One region of the Streptomyces sp. LS-MS-L19 genome, then DNA from elsewhere that is predicted to be linked to it. Evidence: riboswitches for the same ligand, from Rfam matches in the RefSeq annotation. Region 1 holds a riboswitch; each other region holds the start of a gene.
The links. A riboswitch is a leader RNA that binds a small molecule or an ion and turns the genes downstream of it on or off. The one in region 1 is predicted to bind S-adenosylmethionine.
Positions count from the first base shown of each region.

Region 1 (4,887 bases):
CCGATGGTCCGCGGGTCCGTCTCGCGCAGCTCCTGCACCCCGTGCTCCCCCTGCTTCCGTACGGCTGCCGGGATCGAGCGTATACGCGGGGTGGACGCCCGTACGTCAGACGGCCGGGACGCAGCGGCCGTCCTCCGTGCGGTACGACCACTTCGCGCCGTCGGCGACCAGTTCCCTGACGGCGTTCACGAACCGCTCCACGTGCTCGTCCGGCGTGCCCGCGCCGAAGCTGACCCGGATCGCGTTCAGGGACTTCTCGCCGGGCGCCGCCTCGGGGGCCCCGCACTCGCCCTGGGTCTGCGGGTCGCTGCCGAGGAGGGTGCGGACGAGGGGGTGGGCGCAGAAGAGGCCGTCGCGGACGCCGATGCCGTACTCGGCGGACAGGGCGGCGGCGAAGTGGGAGCTGTTCCAGCCCTCGACGACGAAGGAGATCACGCCGACGCGGGGGGCGTCGTCGCCGAAGAGGGAGAGGATCCGCACCTCCGGGACCTCGGCGAGACCCGTCTTCACCTTCTCGATCAGGTGCTGCTCACGGGCCACCAGGGTGTCGAAGCCGGCCTCGGTGAGGGCCTTGCAGGCGGAGGCGATGGAGTAGGCGCCGATGACGTTCGGGGAGCCGGCCTCGTGGCGCGCGGCGCTGTCGTGCCACTCCACGTCCACTCCCCCGTCCTCGCGCCGGGTGACCTTGCGGCTGGCGCCGCCGCCCGCGAGGTAGGGGTCGGCCGCCCGGAGCCAGTCGGCGCGGCCGGCGAGGACTCCGGAGCCGAAGGGGGCGTACAGCTTGTGGCCGGAGAAGGCGACCCAGTCGACGTCGAGGTCACGGACGCTCACGGGGTGGTGGGGGGCGAGCTGGGCGGCGTCGAGGACGATCCGGGCGCCGTGGGCGTGCGCGGCGGCGGCCAGCTCGCGGACCGGCCACAGCTCGCCGGTGACGTTGGAGGCGCCGGTGACGCAGACCAGGGCCGGGCCCTGCGGGTCACGGGCGGCGAGGGCCTTCTCCAGGGTCTCGACGGCCTGGCGCGGGGTGCGCGGGGCGTCGAGGTAGCTGACCCGGGCGTCCTTCCAGGGCAGCAGGCTCGCGTGGTGCTCGGTCTCGAAGACGAAGACCTGGCAGTCGGCCGGGAGGGCGGCGGCGAGGAGGTTGAGGGAGTCGGTGGTCGACCGGGTGAAGATCAGCTGGTCGTCCTCGCGGCAGTCGAGGAACTCGGTGACGGCCTTCCGGGCGTTCTCGAACAGGTCGGTCGACAGCTGGGAGAGGTAGCCGGCCCCGCGGTGCACGCTGCCGTAGTACGGCGCGTAGGCCGCCACGTCGTCCCAGACGCGCTGGAGGGCGGGGGCGCTGGCCGCGTAGTCGAGGGCCGCGTAGGTGACTTCGCCGCCCGTGACGAGCGGGACGGTGACATCCCGGCCCAGAACGGGCAGCTGGGCACAAATGGTCTGGGCGGAGGCAGCGGTGGAGACAGACATGGGGAACTCCCGTGAAAAAGACAGGTGAAGGATGAGAGGGGTGCGCGGAGGCGGGGCTCTCGGCCCTATCGCATTCGCTTGCTCACGGAAGACTCCTCGAACGACCAGGATCCCTGGTTCGTGAGGGATCCGCGCTTGCCGCAGACCTCGCTGCCTACGGCCTGGTCTTCACCCGGGGCACCCCGCCACGGACGGAGGGTTGCCGGACAGTCGGCCGGGGCCTCATGACTGTCACTCATGACCTGGTCAAAAAACCTACGCGATGTGATCGTCGTCCCGCAACCCGTGTCCGGATCGCGGGACGACACCTGGTGCCCGTCAGGCGTTGCTCGCGGCCACCCAGCGCTCCAGCGTCCGCTTCGCCGACCCGGAGTCGATCGACTCCGCGGCCTTGTCCATCCCGGCCCGCAGCTGCTCGGCCAGCGTCCCGGTGCCGGGGTCCAGGGCCACCAGCGCGGCCGCCGAGTTCAGGAGTACGGCGTCGCGGACCGGGCCCGTCTCACCGTCCAGGAGCTTGCGCGCGACCTCCGCGTTGTACGCCGGGTCACCGCCGCGCAGGGCCTCCACCGGGACCAGCTCGAGGCCGACGTCCCGGGGGTCGAAGCTCTCCTCGGTGACCTTGCCGTCGCGGACGATCCAGACGCGGGAGGTCGACGTGGTGGTCAGCTCGTCGAGGCCGTCGTCACCGCGGAAGACCAGGGCGGAGTTGCCGCGCTCGGCGAAGACGCCCGCGACGACCGGCGCCATGCGCGGATCGGCGACCCCGACCGCCTGGGAGCGCACCCGGGCGGGGTTGGTCAGCGGGCCGAGGATGTTGAACACCGTGCGGATGCCCAACTGGCCGCGGGCGGCGCCGGCATGACGCAGCGCCGGATGGAACTTGATCGCGAAGCAGAAGGTGATCCCGGCCTCGCCTGCCACCTCCGCCACCCGCTTCGGCGTCAGCTCCAGATTGACGCCGAGCTTCTCCAGGACGTCCGAGGCGCCGGACGCGGAGGAGGCGGCCCGGTTGCCGTGCTTGACGACCGTGGCACCGGCTCCGGCCACGACGATCGCCGACATGGTGGAGATGTTGACGGTCTTGGCGCCGTCACCGCCGGTGCCGACGATGTCCACGGTCCGCCCGGGCACCTCGATCACGTTGGCGTGCGCGTACATCGTCCGCACCAGCCCGTTGATCTCCTCGACCGTCTCGCCCTTGGCCCTGAGCGCGACCACGAACCCGGCGATCTGCGCGTCGGTCGCCTCGCCCTGCATGATCCGGTCCATCGCCCACGCCGTCGCGTCGGCACTCTGGTCGCGCCCGTACAGCAGGGCGTTCAGCACCTCGGGCCAGGAACGGCCCGCCGCGGTGTCGCCTCCAGCGGGGGTCACAGCGCTCATGGGGCCGCTCCTGGGTGTCGTAAGAGAGTGGAACTCTCGCGCGAGAGTGTGCCCCCACCCTATCCAGCCCAGAGCACGGCAAAGGGCCCCGTCCGGTGATCGGACGGGGCCCTCCTACCGCGCGTGGCGAGCGCAGCGACAAGCAGCGATCAGTGGTGGCCGTGGCCGCTCGTGATCTCCTTGTACTCCTCGACGGTCGGCTTGGCGATCTGGGACTCCTCGCCGTAGTACGCCTCGCTCAGCTTGGCGCGCAGCTTCTCGGAGCCCTTGACCTTGCGCTCGACGCCGTTCTCGTCGACCGTGGCGCCGATCGCGGCCGGCTTGTACTGCTCGTGCGCCGTGAGCGTGTGCAGCTGCTCCTGGCTGAGCGGCTCGTGCACCTCGATGAACTCACCGTGCGGCAGGCGCTTGATGATGCCGGACTCGCGGCCGTGCAACACCTTGTCCTTGTCGCGGCGCTGGAGGCCGAGGCAGATCCGCTTGGTGACGATGAACGCGAGGACCGGGGCGACGAAGAACGCGACCCGCACGAACCAGGTGATGGCGTTGATCGACAGGTGGAAGTGGGTGGCCCAGAGGTCGTTTCCACCACCGATCAGCAGCACGAAGTACCAGGTGATCCAGGCGACACCGAACGCCGTCCGCGTCGGGGCGTTGCGCGGGCGGTCCAGGATGTGGTGCTCGCGCTTGTCGCCGGTGACCCAGGACTCGATGAACGGGTAGACCGCGATCGCGACCAGGACCAGCGGGAAGATCACCAGCGGGATGAACACGCCCAGGACGAGCGTGTGGCCCCAGAAGTTGATCTCCCAGCCCGGCATCACACGGATCAGGCCCTCGGAGAAGCCCATGTACCAGTCCGGCTGGGCGCCCGTGGACACCTGGTCGGGACGGTAGGGGCCCATCGACCAGATCGGGTTGATCGAGGCGATCGCCGCGATGACCGCGATGACACCGAAGACCAGGAAGAAGAAGCCTCCGGCCTTGGCCATGTAGACCGGCAGCAGCGGCATGCCGACGACGTTGTTGTTGGTCTTGCCGGGGCCCGCGAACTGCGTGTGCTTGTGGTAGAAGACCAGGATCAGGTGGCCGACGACCAGGCCGAGCATGATGCCCGGCAGCAGCAGGACGTGGATCGAGTAGAACCGGGCCACGAAGTCGCCGCCCGGGAACTCCCCGCCGAACAGGAAGAACGACAGGTACGTGCCGACGATCGGCACGGACAGGACCGCGCCCTCCATGAAGCGGACACCGGTGCCGGAGAGCAGGTCGTCCGGCAGCGAGTAACCGGTGAAGCCGGTGAACATGCCGAGGACGAACAGCAGGAAGCCGAACAGCCAGTTGACCTCACGCGGCTTGCGGAACGCACCCGTGAAGAACACGCGCATCATGTGCACGAACATGCCGGCGAGGAAGATCAGCGCCGCCCAGTGGTGGATCTGCCGGATCAGCAGACCACCGCGCACATCGAAGGAGATGTGCATGGTCGAGTTGAACGCCTCGGACATCAGCTGGCCCTGCAGCGGGACGTAGCTGCCGTGGTACTCCACCTCGTTCATCGACGGGTGGAAGAACAGCGTCAGGTACACACCCGTGAGGATGATGATGATGAAGCTGTAGAGGCAGACCTCACCCAACATGAACGACCAGTGGTCGGGGAAGATCTTGCGCATGTTGGCCTTGGCCAGGGAGTAGATCCCGAGCCGGCCGTCGGCCCAGTCGGCGACGCGCTCGCCGGCCGGTGCCTTCCCGCGAGAGCGGGCTTCGGTGGACTCTGTAGTGCTCATCCGCGCTCCCAGAATGCAGGACCGACGGGCTCCTCGAAGTCGCCGAGCGCTTCAAGGTAGCCCTCGTCGTTCACGCCGATGCGCAGCTGCGGCAGGGCGTGACCGGCGGGGCCGAAGATCACCCGGGCACCGTCGGAGAGGTCGAAGGTGGACTGGTGGCAGGGGCAGAGCACGTGGTGCGTCTGCTGCTCGTACAGGGAGATCGGGCAACCGACGTGGGTGCAGATCTTCGAGTACGCGACGATTCCCT
Region 1 covers NZ_JBYCLL010000001.1:2,640,581-2,645,467, forward strand. The annotation lists gene AC2XR2_RS11690 (protein kinase domain-containing protein) at 1-38, opposite strand, end outside; gene AC2XR2_RS11695 (aminotransferase class V-fold PLP-dependent enzyme) at 106-1,467, opposite strand; SAM riboswitch class IV at 1,594-1,710, opposite strand; gene trpD (anthranilate phosphoribosyltransferase) at 1,786-2,850, opposite strand; gene qcrB (cytochrome bc1 complex cytochrome b subunit) at 3,000-4,637, opposite strand; gene qcrA (cytochrome bc1 complex Rieske iron-sulfur subunit) at 4,634-4,887, opposite strand, start outside.

Region 2 (4,887 bases), 1.8 Mb from region 1:
GCCGCGCGGTTGTTCTCGCAGCCGACGACGGCGACCTGGTCCGGAACCCGGATCCCCGCCACGGTGTGCAGCTCGTGGATGATGGCGTTGGCCAGCTCGTCGGCGACGACCACCAGGCCGTCGGGCAGTTCGTCAGGCGCTCTGCGGGCGAGTTCCGCCCCGACGACGTGCCCGTGGGACGTGGTCAGGCCGACGCTGTCGATCTCCTCCAGGGTGACGCCGGGACCCGCCTCGGCGACCGCCGCACGCACACCCCTGCGCCGGTCGCGCACGGGCTGGTAGTCGTCGTGCGCGACCACGTACGCCAGCCGGGTGCGCCCGGTGTCGATGAGATGGCGGGCCGCCAGGTAGCCCACGTGCTCGTTGTTGACCAGCACCGAGCAGCAAGTGCCCGGCCGCGGGGCATAGTTGAGCAGCACGACTTGGCGGCCGTGCGAGCGGATGCGGGCGATGCCGGCCGTGGAGTCCTCCATCGGCGCCAGCAGCACGCCGGTCACCCGGGACTCGTCGAACAGGTCGAGGTAGTCGTCCTGGAGCTTCATGTCGCACGCGGTGTTCGCCAGCAGCAGGTTCTGCCCGACCGCGCGGGCGGCGTCCTGCGCGCCGTGCGCCATGTCGATGAACAGGGAGTTCTCGATGTCGGCGAGGACCATGCCGATGCTCTTGGTCGAGCCGGACACCAGTGACCGGGCGGCGTCGTTGCGCACGAAACCCAGCCGGCTGATGGCTTCGCGAACGCGTTCCGCCGTCGCGGGACTGACCTTCGCCGGGTGGTTCAGCACGTTGGAGACCGTGCCGACCGAGACGCCGGCGGCGTCGGCGACATCCTGCATGCTCGGACTGGCATGCCCCTGAACTGCTCGCGGACGGGCGGTTGCCACAGCGCTCCTCGACCTCCGGTCTCGTTCCAACCCGGGACCGCACGGCACCCACAGTGACCAGGCTGTCGCCGACAAGGCGCAGGATACATGACGCGCGTTGAAACGCTCCAAGATCGGCAGGCACCGATCTCTCTCCGGGAGGTGAGTGGCGAGCGAAAACTCCAGCTGACAGCGCTGTGAGGTTTCTGCTTCCGGATGGGCCTGCACACATCACCCGAAGATCGACGACGACCGCCTGTTCCTGACTGCGCTGCGGCTACAGCGGGGTGAACTGCTCCTTCGGCGCATCTGGTCTTGACGACCCGGCCGGAGCGTGCGAGCCTCCCACCACTGAACTGATTGAAACGCATCAATCAGTCACTCCATCGTCTGCGGCATGACTCATCCGCCTCACCTCGACCTGCCATTTCCCCTCGTTTCGCCGAACGCCCCTCCGAACGCCCCTCCGGGCGGCCCGACAGGGACCGGATACAGTGCGCGAGACGACAGCCCGGTCAGGGAGGGGCAGCGTGACCGACACCAGTAACACCCGGCCCGCCGAGGGTGAGGCGCGAGCGGCGAGGCCGAGCCGGGTGCTCCGCCTGATGCGCTACCTCCCCTTGATCGCCCCCGTCCTGTTGTGGGCCGTGCCCTGCTGGGTGCTCCTGTACGCCGGCCAGGGCTGGCCCCTGCCGGTCACACTGGCCGGCACCGCCCTCTTCGCCCTCGGTCTCCTCTGCATGCCGCTCGCGATGGTGCGCGGCCACGGCCGGCGCCAGCAGGACCGGGCGGCGATCCTCGGCGACACCCTGCTGGGCGCCGGCTGGATCCTGTTCACCTGGTCCGTCCTGCTCGGTGTGCTCCTGCGGCTCGCCCTGACCGTGGCCGGCGTCGGCGAGGGTCAGGACCGCGCCCGCGTCGTCACCTGGGCCGTCCTCGGCGTGGCCGCCGCGCTGCTGGCCTGGGGGTACGCCGAGGCCCGCCGCGTGCCGCGGGTGCGCCGGCTCGACGTGCAACTCCCGCGGCTGGGTGCCGGGTTGGACGGCCTGCGCGTCGTCCTCATCACCGACACCCACTACGGCCCCCTCGATCGCGCCCGCTGGTCGGCCCGGGTGTGCGAGACGGTGAACAGCCTGGAAGCCGACCTGGTCTGCCACACCGGCGACATCGCCGACGGCACCGCCGAACGCCGCCGCGCCCAGGCCGAACCCCTCGGGACGGTGCGAGCCACCAAGGCCCGCGTCTACGTCACCGGCAACCACGAGTACTACAGCGAGGCCCAGGGCTGGGTCGACCTGATGGACGAGCTGGGGTGGGAGCCGCTGCGCAACCGCCACCTGTTGCTCGAACGCGGCGGCGACACCCTCGTGGTCGCCGGCGTGGACGACGTCACCGCCGAGTCCTCCGGCCTGGCAGGCCACGGTGCGCACCTCGACGGAGCGCTGCACGGCGCCGACCCCGAGCTGCCCGTCCTGCTCCTGGCCCACCAGCCCAAGTTCATCGACCGGGCGGCGGCCGCCGGTGTCGACCTCCAGCTCTCCGGGCACACCCACGGCGGCCAGATCTGGCCCTTCCACCACCTGGTCCGCCTCGACCAGCCGGCCCTCGCCGGCCTCACCCACCACGACCCCCGCACCCTCCTCTACACCAGCCGCGGCACCGGCTTCTGGGGTCCGCCGTTCCGCGTCTTCGCCCCCAGCGAGATCACCCTGCTCGTCCTGCGCGCCCCGCGTCTGCCGTAGGGAGCCGGCACCAGGTGCCGTACACGGGCCGTCGCCGCGCCACGCGGCACCGGGACCGACTCCCGGTCAGCCGTCACCGTTCCTGTTGACCTCGATGGCGCGGGCAGGACACCTCAACCGGTTTCCGCCCACGTTCGTTCGCCGGCGCTTCGCGAGTCGGCCGGACGGCACCCCGGGCGCCTCCGCCGCGGCACCCCCAGGCGCGTCCGCCGCGGCACCCCCGGACGTGTCCACCGCAGGCACCCCGGACACGTCCGCCGAAGGCACCCCGTGGCGGTCCGTCTCAGGCCCTGGATCCGCCATTGACGTACGACAAAAGTGATCCGTACCATCACGAACGGCATTGAGTGTCAGCGTCAAGCCCTGGCTCGCTGACCGGCAACCCTCCCGCGCGGTGGGGTGCTCCAGGTGAAAGCCCGGCGAGGATCGCCGATGATCCCCGCAAGCGCGTGGCCCCTCGAAGGGGGCCTGAGATGTGGAGGACGGGTATGCGGCACGGTGGTGACCACGATGCCTCCTTCGCCCTCACCTCGGTGTTCTCCCGGCTCTCGCGCCGACGCCACATCGATCTGAAGCGCTCGACCAGCTGCCTCTGTCAGGCCTGACGGTTCTTCCCGCCGCCGTCGAGGCCCGGCACGCGCCGGTCGTCACCGCACCCTTTCGCGGCTGACCCCGCTTCACCCTGATCCCTTTCTGCACAGCGCTCCCCCGCCACCGGTCCCGCACCGGCCGGGACCGCACACCCATGCACGGCCGTGCCTCGTACGGCACCTCCATGCCTGGTGACACGAGTAGGAGAACCCTCCGTGACAGCACTTCCGGTTTTCAGATCCCCTCGTTGGGCGGCGCTGACCGCTCTTCTCACCACCAGCGTGCTGCTGACCGCCTGCGGGTCGGGCACCGACGGCTCCGGCACCGGCAGCACTCAGCCGAAGTCCGGTGGCACCCTGACCTTCGCGGTGGGGTCCGACGCCGGCTGCGTGGACCCGCAGCAGGTCGCCAGCAACGAGACCATCTACTCGGTGCGCCAGATCGTCGACTCACTGACGGACCAGGACCCCAGGACCGGCAAGATCGTGCCGTGGCTGGCGAAGAGCTGGGAAGTCAGCCCCGACGCCCGGACGTTCACCTTCCATCTGCGCCCGGGAGTCACCTTCAGCGACGGCTCGAAGCTGACCGCGCAGGTGGTCAAGGACAACTTCGACGCGGTGCCGAGGCTCGGCGCCCTCGCCACCCTCGCCCAGGGCTATCTGAGCGGCGTCAAGAGCACCACCGCGGTCGACCCGCTCACCGTGAAGGTGACCTTCGAACAGCCCAACGCCCAGTTCCTCCAGGCCGCTTCGACGCACTCGCTGGGCATCGAGTCGTCGGCCAGCGTGAAGAAGACCCCGCAGCAGAAGTGCAGCGACGGGGTCATCGGGTCCGGGCCGTTCGTGCTGAAGCAGTACGTGCAGAACCAGTCGGTCACCCTGGCCAGACGCAGCGGGTACGACTGGGGATCCTCCCTGTGGTCCAAGAACGGGGAGGCGTATCTGGACAAGCTGGTCTTCAAGGTCGTGCCCGAGGCGGGGGTGCGCGCCGGCAGCCTCCAGTCCGGGCAGGTGGACGCCATCGCCAGCGTCGGCAAGGCCAACGAGGCAGCGCTCAGGGGCGGACAGGTCGCCCTCCTGCGGCGGGCCAACCCCGGTGTGGTGTTCGGCCTGTCGTTCAACAACTCTCGTCCGGTTCTCAAGGACGCCAAGGTACGCCAGGCGATCCTGCACGCCGTCGACCGGCAACAGATCGCCGACGCCGTGTTCCCGACCGGCACCCGGGCGGCGACCAGCATCCTCGCGCACACCACGCCCGACTACACCAGCCTCGCCCGGGACCTGACGCTCGACGCCGCCAAGGCGAAGTCCCTGCTGGACGAGGCCGGTTGGAGGACCGGCCCCGACGGCATCCGGGTGAAGAACGGCAAGAAGCTTAGCCTCGCCATCACCTGGATCCCCAACGCGGCCACCAACCAGCCCGCGCTGGAACTCGTCCAGCAGCAACTCAAGGCCGTCGGCATCGAGGTGACCCTCAAGCAGGTCCAGGTCACCCAGCTGGCACCGGCACTCCAGGCCGGTGACTTCGACGCGGCGTGGGGGAACGTCACCCGCGCCGACCCGGACATCCTGCGCAGTTCCTTCTCCACCCGGCTGGCCAACTTCTACCGCCTCCCGGCGACCGGCCTGGACACGGCGCTGTCCGCACAGGCGGCGACCACGGACCCGGCCAAGCGTGCGCAACTGGTCTCCGAG
Region 2 covers NZ_JBYCLL010000001.1:837,336-842,222, forward strand. The annotation lists gene AC2XR2_RS03710 (LacI family DNA-binding transcriptional regulator) at 1-833, opposite strand, end outside; gene AC2XR2_RS03715 (metallophosphoesterase) at 1,391-2,602, shown strand; SAM riboswitch class IV at 2,942-3,056, shown strand; gene AC2XR2_RS03720 (putative leader peptide) at 3,091-3,207, shown strand; gene AC2XR2_RS03725 (ABC transporter substrate-binding protein) at 3,409-4,887, shown strand, end outside.
Region 2: another riboswitch for S-adenosylmethionine. It lies ahead of AC2XR2_RS03720 (putative leader peptide); the one in region 1 lies ahead of AC2XR2_RS11695 (aminotransferase class V-fold PLP-dependent enzyme).

Region 3 (4,887 bases), 2.0 Mb from region 1:
GCCTCGGGGTGCGCCCGCGCCCGCTCCGGATCTGCCACGATCGGTGCGAGCGTCCCGTCGAAGTCGAGCCCGATCACCGCGCCGCGCGGGTGCGAGAGGAGCGCCTGGAGACCGTCGCGGCCGGCGGGGGTGCTGGGCGTCGGAAGGCTCATGCGTCCAGTGCCTTCAGCGCGTTCAACTGGTCCAGGAACCACTGGGCCGGAGGCAGCGCGGTGGCCGCCGCGGCCAGCCGCTTCGCGCCTTCGGCGCGGTCGTGGGCCGGCAGGGTCAGGGCCTCGTGCAGAGCCGTCGCCGTCTGCTCCACGTCGTACGGATTGACCGTGATCGCGTCCTCGCCCAGCTCCTCGTGCGCCCCGGCCTCCCGCGACAGCACCAGCGCGCACCCCTCGTCGGAGACCACCGGCACCTCCTTCGCGACCAGGTTCATGCCGTCGCGGATCGGGTTGACCAGGGCCACGTCGGCCAGCCGGTACGCGGCGAGCGAGCGCGCGAAGTCGTCCTTGACGTGCAGCACGACCGGCGTCCAGCCCGGTGTGCCGAACTGGTCGTTGATCTCGTCCGCGACCCGCTGCACCTCGGCGGTGTAGTCCCGGTACACCGCGAGGTCCTGCCGGGACGGGTACGCGAACGCCACGTGCACGACCCGCTCCCGCCACTCGGGCCGCGACTCCAGCAGCCGCCGGTAGGCCAGCAGCCCGCGCACGATGTTCTTCGACAGCTCGGTGCGGTCCACCCGCACGATCGTCTTCCGGCCCGCGCCGATCTCCTCGCGCAGACCGACGATGCGTTCCTCGACATCGGCCGCGTGCGACCGCTCCCGCAGGAAGTCCGCGTCCGCGCCCAGCCCGTGCACCCCGACCTGCGTGTCCCCGAGCCCGTCCACGACCGCGGCGCAGCAGGCCGTGAACGCGTCCGCCCACCGGCGGGTGAGGAAACCGAGCCGGTCGGCGCCGAGCATGCCCCGCAGCAGCTGCTCGGCGATGTCGTCCGGCAGCATCCGGAAGTAGTCCACCGGCGCCCACGGCGTGTGCGAGAAGTGGCTGATCCGCAGGTCGGGACGGAGCTCGCGGAGCATGCCCGGCACCAGGCACAGGTGGTAGTCCTGCACCAGGACCGCCGCCCCCTCGGCCGCCTCCTCCGCCAGCGCCTCCGCGAAGGCGCGGTTGTACGTCTCGTACGACGCCCACTGGCGCCGGAACTCCGCGTCGAAGACCGGCTCCAGCGGGGTCTGGTAGAGCAGGTGGTGGACGAACCAGAGCACCGAGTTGGCGATGCCGTTGTACGCGTCCGCGTGCACGTCGGCCGGGATCGCGAGCATCCGCACGCCGTCCTCGCCGACGCCCTGCCGGACGGCCTCGCGGTCGCCGTCGGAGAGCGCCGAGCACACCCACAGGGCGCCGGCGTCGGGGCCGATGGCCGAGAGGCCGGAGACCAGGCCGCCGCCGCCGCGCTTCGCTTGCAGCGAGCCGTCAGCGCCTGCGTCGTACGAGACGGGGCCTCGATTGGACGCGACCAGTACGTGGGCGTTGTGCGAGGGAGCCATGACTCGACATCTAGCCCAGGGTGCAACCGCTCAAACGTTCCCGTGGGCGCATGGTCGGCTGCGGGCCGGTGGGGGCTTGGCGCGCAGTTCCCCGCGCCCCTGGTAGGTCTACGCCGCCCTTCGTTTCATGTACTCCGGGATTTCCGTCATCGGTGGGCGTTCCTCCGTGTCCACCGAGTACGTCCGTGGCTCGAAGCCGTTCTCGCCTCGTTCGAACTGGGTCAGGGACGGGCGGATCAGGTGGCCTCGGGCCAGTCTGAGCTGGGCCGTGCGGTAGATCGCCGCCGACATGCGGCCCAGGGCCTGGCCGTCCTGGTGGCGGTGTTTGCGGACGCCGACGTCGACCTGGGCGAGGGCGTCCAGGCCCACCAGGTGCAGCGCGTCGACCAGCATGCCCAGCTCCACGCCGTACCCGACGGGGAACGGGAGCTGTTCGAGGAGGCTGCGGCGGGCCGCGTACTCGCCGCCCAGCGGCTGGACGAACCCGGCCAGCTGCGGCCAGTGCATGTTCAGCAGCGGGCGCGCCATCAGCTCGGTGACCCGGCCGCCCTGGCCCGCGGCGCCGCCCAGGGGACGGTCGTACATGCCCTTGACCAGGTCGACCCCGGGATCGGTGAGCAGCGGGCCGACGATGCCGGAGACGAAGTCCGAGGAGAACTCCTTCAGGTCGGCGTCGATGAAACAGACGATGTCCCCGCGGGTGACCAGCAGGGAGCGCCACAGCACCTCGCCCTTGCCGGGCACGGCCGGCAGGTGGGGGAGTATCTCGTCGCGGTGCACGACGGTGGCGCCGGCCGCGGCCGCGACCTCGGAGGTGCGGTCGGTGGAGCCGGAGTCGACGACGACGATCTCGTCGACCAGGGGCACCTGCTGCATGAGGTCGTGACGGATGACCGCGACGATGTCACCGACGGTCTCCTCCTCGTTCAGCGCCGGCAGCACGACACTGACCGTCTGCCCGCTGCGCTGCTTGGCGGCCATGATCTGGTGGAGCGGGCGATCGGTCACCGACCAGGAGCGGGTGCTCAGCCAGCGCTCGACTTCTTCCAGCACGTAGGCGGCTCCTTCGTGTGTGGTCCGTGTGATCCGTCTCGCGGTTCGGACGGACTATCTCAACTGTCCTGGTTGTCGGTTACAGTCTTGAACAACGCGGGTGACCATCGCATGTCCTGGACGGCCCGCCGACCACAACTTCATACCGCTCATCCAGAGGGGCAGAGGGATACGGCCCGATGAAGCCCCGGCAACCCTCCAGTCGGTTCTCGTAGATCACTGTTGATCGTTCCGCGAGGCTCCCGGCTAGGGAAGGTGCCAAATCCGTCTCACGGCGAAACGCGTCGTGAGGAAGATGAGGAGAAAGGGCCTCGCCTCCATGGCTGCGCAGACTGTTGCAAGCACCACGAACTCCGTCGACCTGGGTCCCGCCGCGGCACTGAGCTGCCGCGAGTGCGGCCACCGCGTCCCGCTCGGCCCGGTCTTCGCCTGCGAGGAGTGTTTCGGCCCGCTTGAGATCGCGTACGACTTCTCGGCCTACGAAACCGAGGAACTCCGTAAGAAGATCGAGGCGGGACCTTCCAACATCTGGCGCTACGCCCCGCTGCTGCCCGTCCCCGCGGACGTGGCGGACAAGCCCAACATCAACCCCGGCTGGACCCAGCTCGTCAAGGCCGACAACCTCGCCCGCGAGCTCGGCGTCACCGGCGGACTGTATGTGAAGGACGACTCCGGCAACCCGACGCACTCCTTCAAGGACCGCGTCGTCGCGCAGGCCCTGGAGGCGGCACGCGCGTTCGGCTTCACCACCCTGTCCTGCTCCTCCACCGGCAACCTCGCCGGCGCGGTGGGTGCCGCCGCGGCCCGCGCCGGCTTGCGCTCGTGCGTGTTCATCCCGCACGACCTGGAGCAGGGCAAGGTCGTCATGGCCGCGATCTACGGCGGCGAGCTCGTCGGCATCGAGGGCAACTACGACGACGTGAACCGCTTCTGCTCCGAGCTGATCGGCGACCCGGCCGGCGAGGGCTGGGGCTTCGTCAACGTCAACCTGCGGCCCTACTACGCCGAGGGCTCCAAGACGCTGGCGTACGAGATCTGCGAGCAGCTCGGCTGGCGGCTCCCCGACCAGCTGGTCGTGCCGATCGCCTCCGGCTCGCAGCTCACGAAGATCGACAAGGGGCTCCAGGAGCTGATCAAGCTCGGGCTCGTCGAGGACAAGCCGTACAAGATCTTCGGCGCGCAGGCGGAGGGGTGCTCCCCGGTGTCCGTCGCGTACAAGGCGGGGCACGACGTCGTACGGCCGCAGAAGCCGAACACCATCGCCAAGTCGCTGGCGATCGGGAACCCGGCGGACGGGCCGTATGTGCTGGACATCGCCCGGCGCACGGGGGGTGCGGTGGAGGACGTCAACGACGAGCAGGTCGTGGACGCGATCAAGCTGCTGGCCCGGACCGAGGGCATCTTCGCGGAGACCGCCGGTGGCGTGACCGTGGGTGTGACCCGCAAGCTGATCGAGAACGGTGTCCTCGACCCGACGAAGACCACGGTGGTGCTGAACACCGGCGACGGTCTCAAGACCCTGGACGCGGTGGCCGGTACCGGGCTCACCGCCACGATCCGTCCGAACCTCGACTCTTTCCGAGAGGCTGGCCTCGCATGAGCGTCAACGTCCGCATCCCCACCATCCTGCGCACCTACACCGGCGGTCAGGCCGAGGTGCAGGCCGAGGGTGGGACCCTCGCCGAGGTCATCGCCGATCTGGAGAAGAACCACACCGGTATCGCGGCCCGCGTTCTCGACGACCAGGGCAAGCTGCGGCGGTTCGTCAATGTGTACGTGAATGACGACGACGTGCGCTTCGAGCAGGGGCTGGAGACGGCGACGCCCGACGGGGCCGGAGTCTCGATCATCCCGGCGGTCGCCGGCGGGTGACCGTATGACTGGTCATTACCTTCGGTAATAGTGATGACCGAGTGTTCAACTGATTGCCCCCTCCGTGAGAGAAGCGGAGGGGGCAATTCTCTATGGTTGAGCGCGGTACAGTTGGGGAACCAGCGGCATTCTCCTTGCCGCACGCATATGAGTTCTCGCTCCACATGCGATGAGAAGTAGCCAAAGTGTGTGCGTCTTATGCGCCTTATGCGCCCTTTATGGGGCCCGACTTGCCCCGAATTCGGGCGAATTCTCACTACATTCCGGACCCCTTCCGTCCAGAATTCTCGTCCGATTGACCTGTTGCAGACGGCAGTTGGACAGATACATTCAGCCGCGGTCGACGCGTTCCGGCGCACGCCCCCAACCATGTGGGGGGTGAGGTCTGACCCGGATCCGCGAAGTGCGGATCCGTGCAA
Region 3 covers NZ_JBYCLL010000001.1:4,633,656-4,638,542, reverse strand. The annotation lists gene otsB (trehalose-phosphatase) at 1-152, opposite strand, end outside; gene AC2XR2_RS20620 (alpha,alpha-trehalose-phosphate synthase (UDP-forming)) at 149-1,543, opposite strand; gene AC2XR2_RS20615 (glucosyl-3-phosphoglycerate synthase) at 1,652-2,596, opposite strand; SAM riboswitch class I at 2,743-2,898, shown strand; gene thrC (threonine synthase) at 2,916-4,196, shown strand; gene AC2XR2_RS20605 (MoaD/ThiS family protein) at 4,193-4,468, shown strand.
Region 3: another riboswitch for S-adenosylmethionine. It lies ahead of thrC (threonine synthase); the one in region 1 lies ahead of AC2XR2_RS11695 (aminotransferase class V-fold PLP-dependent enzyme).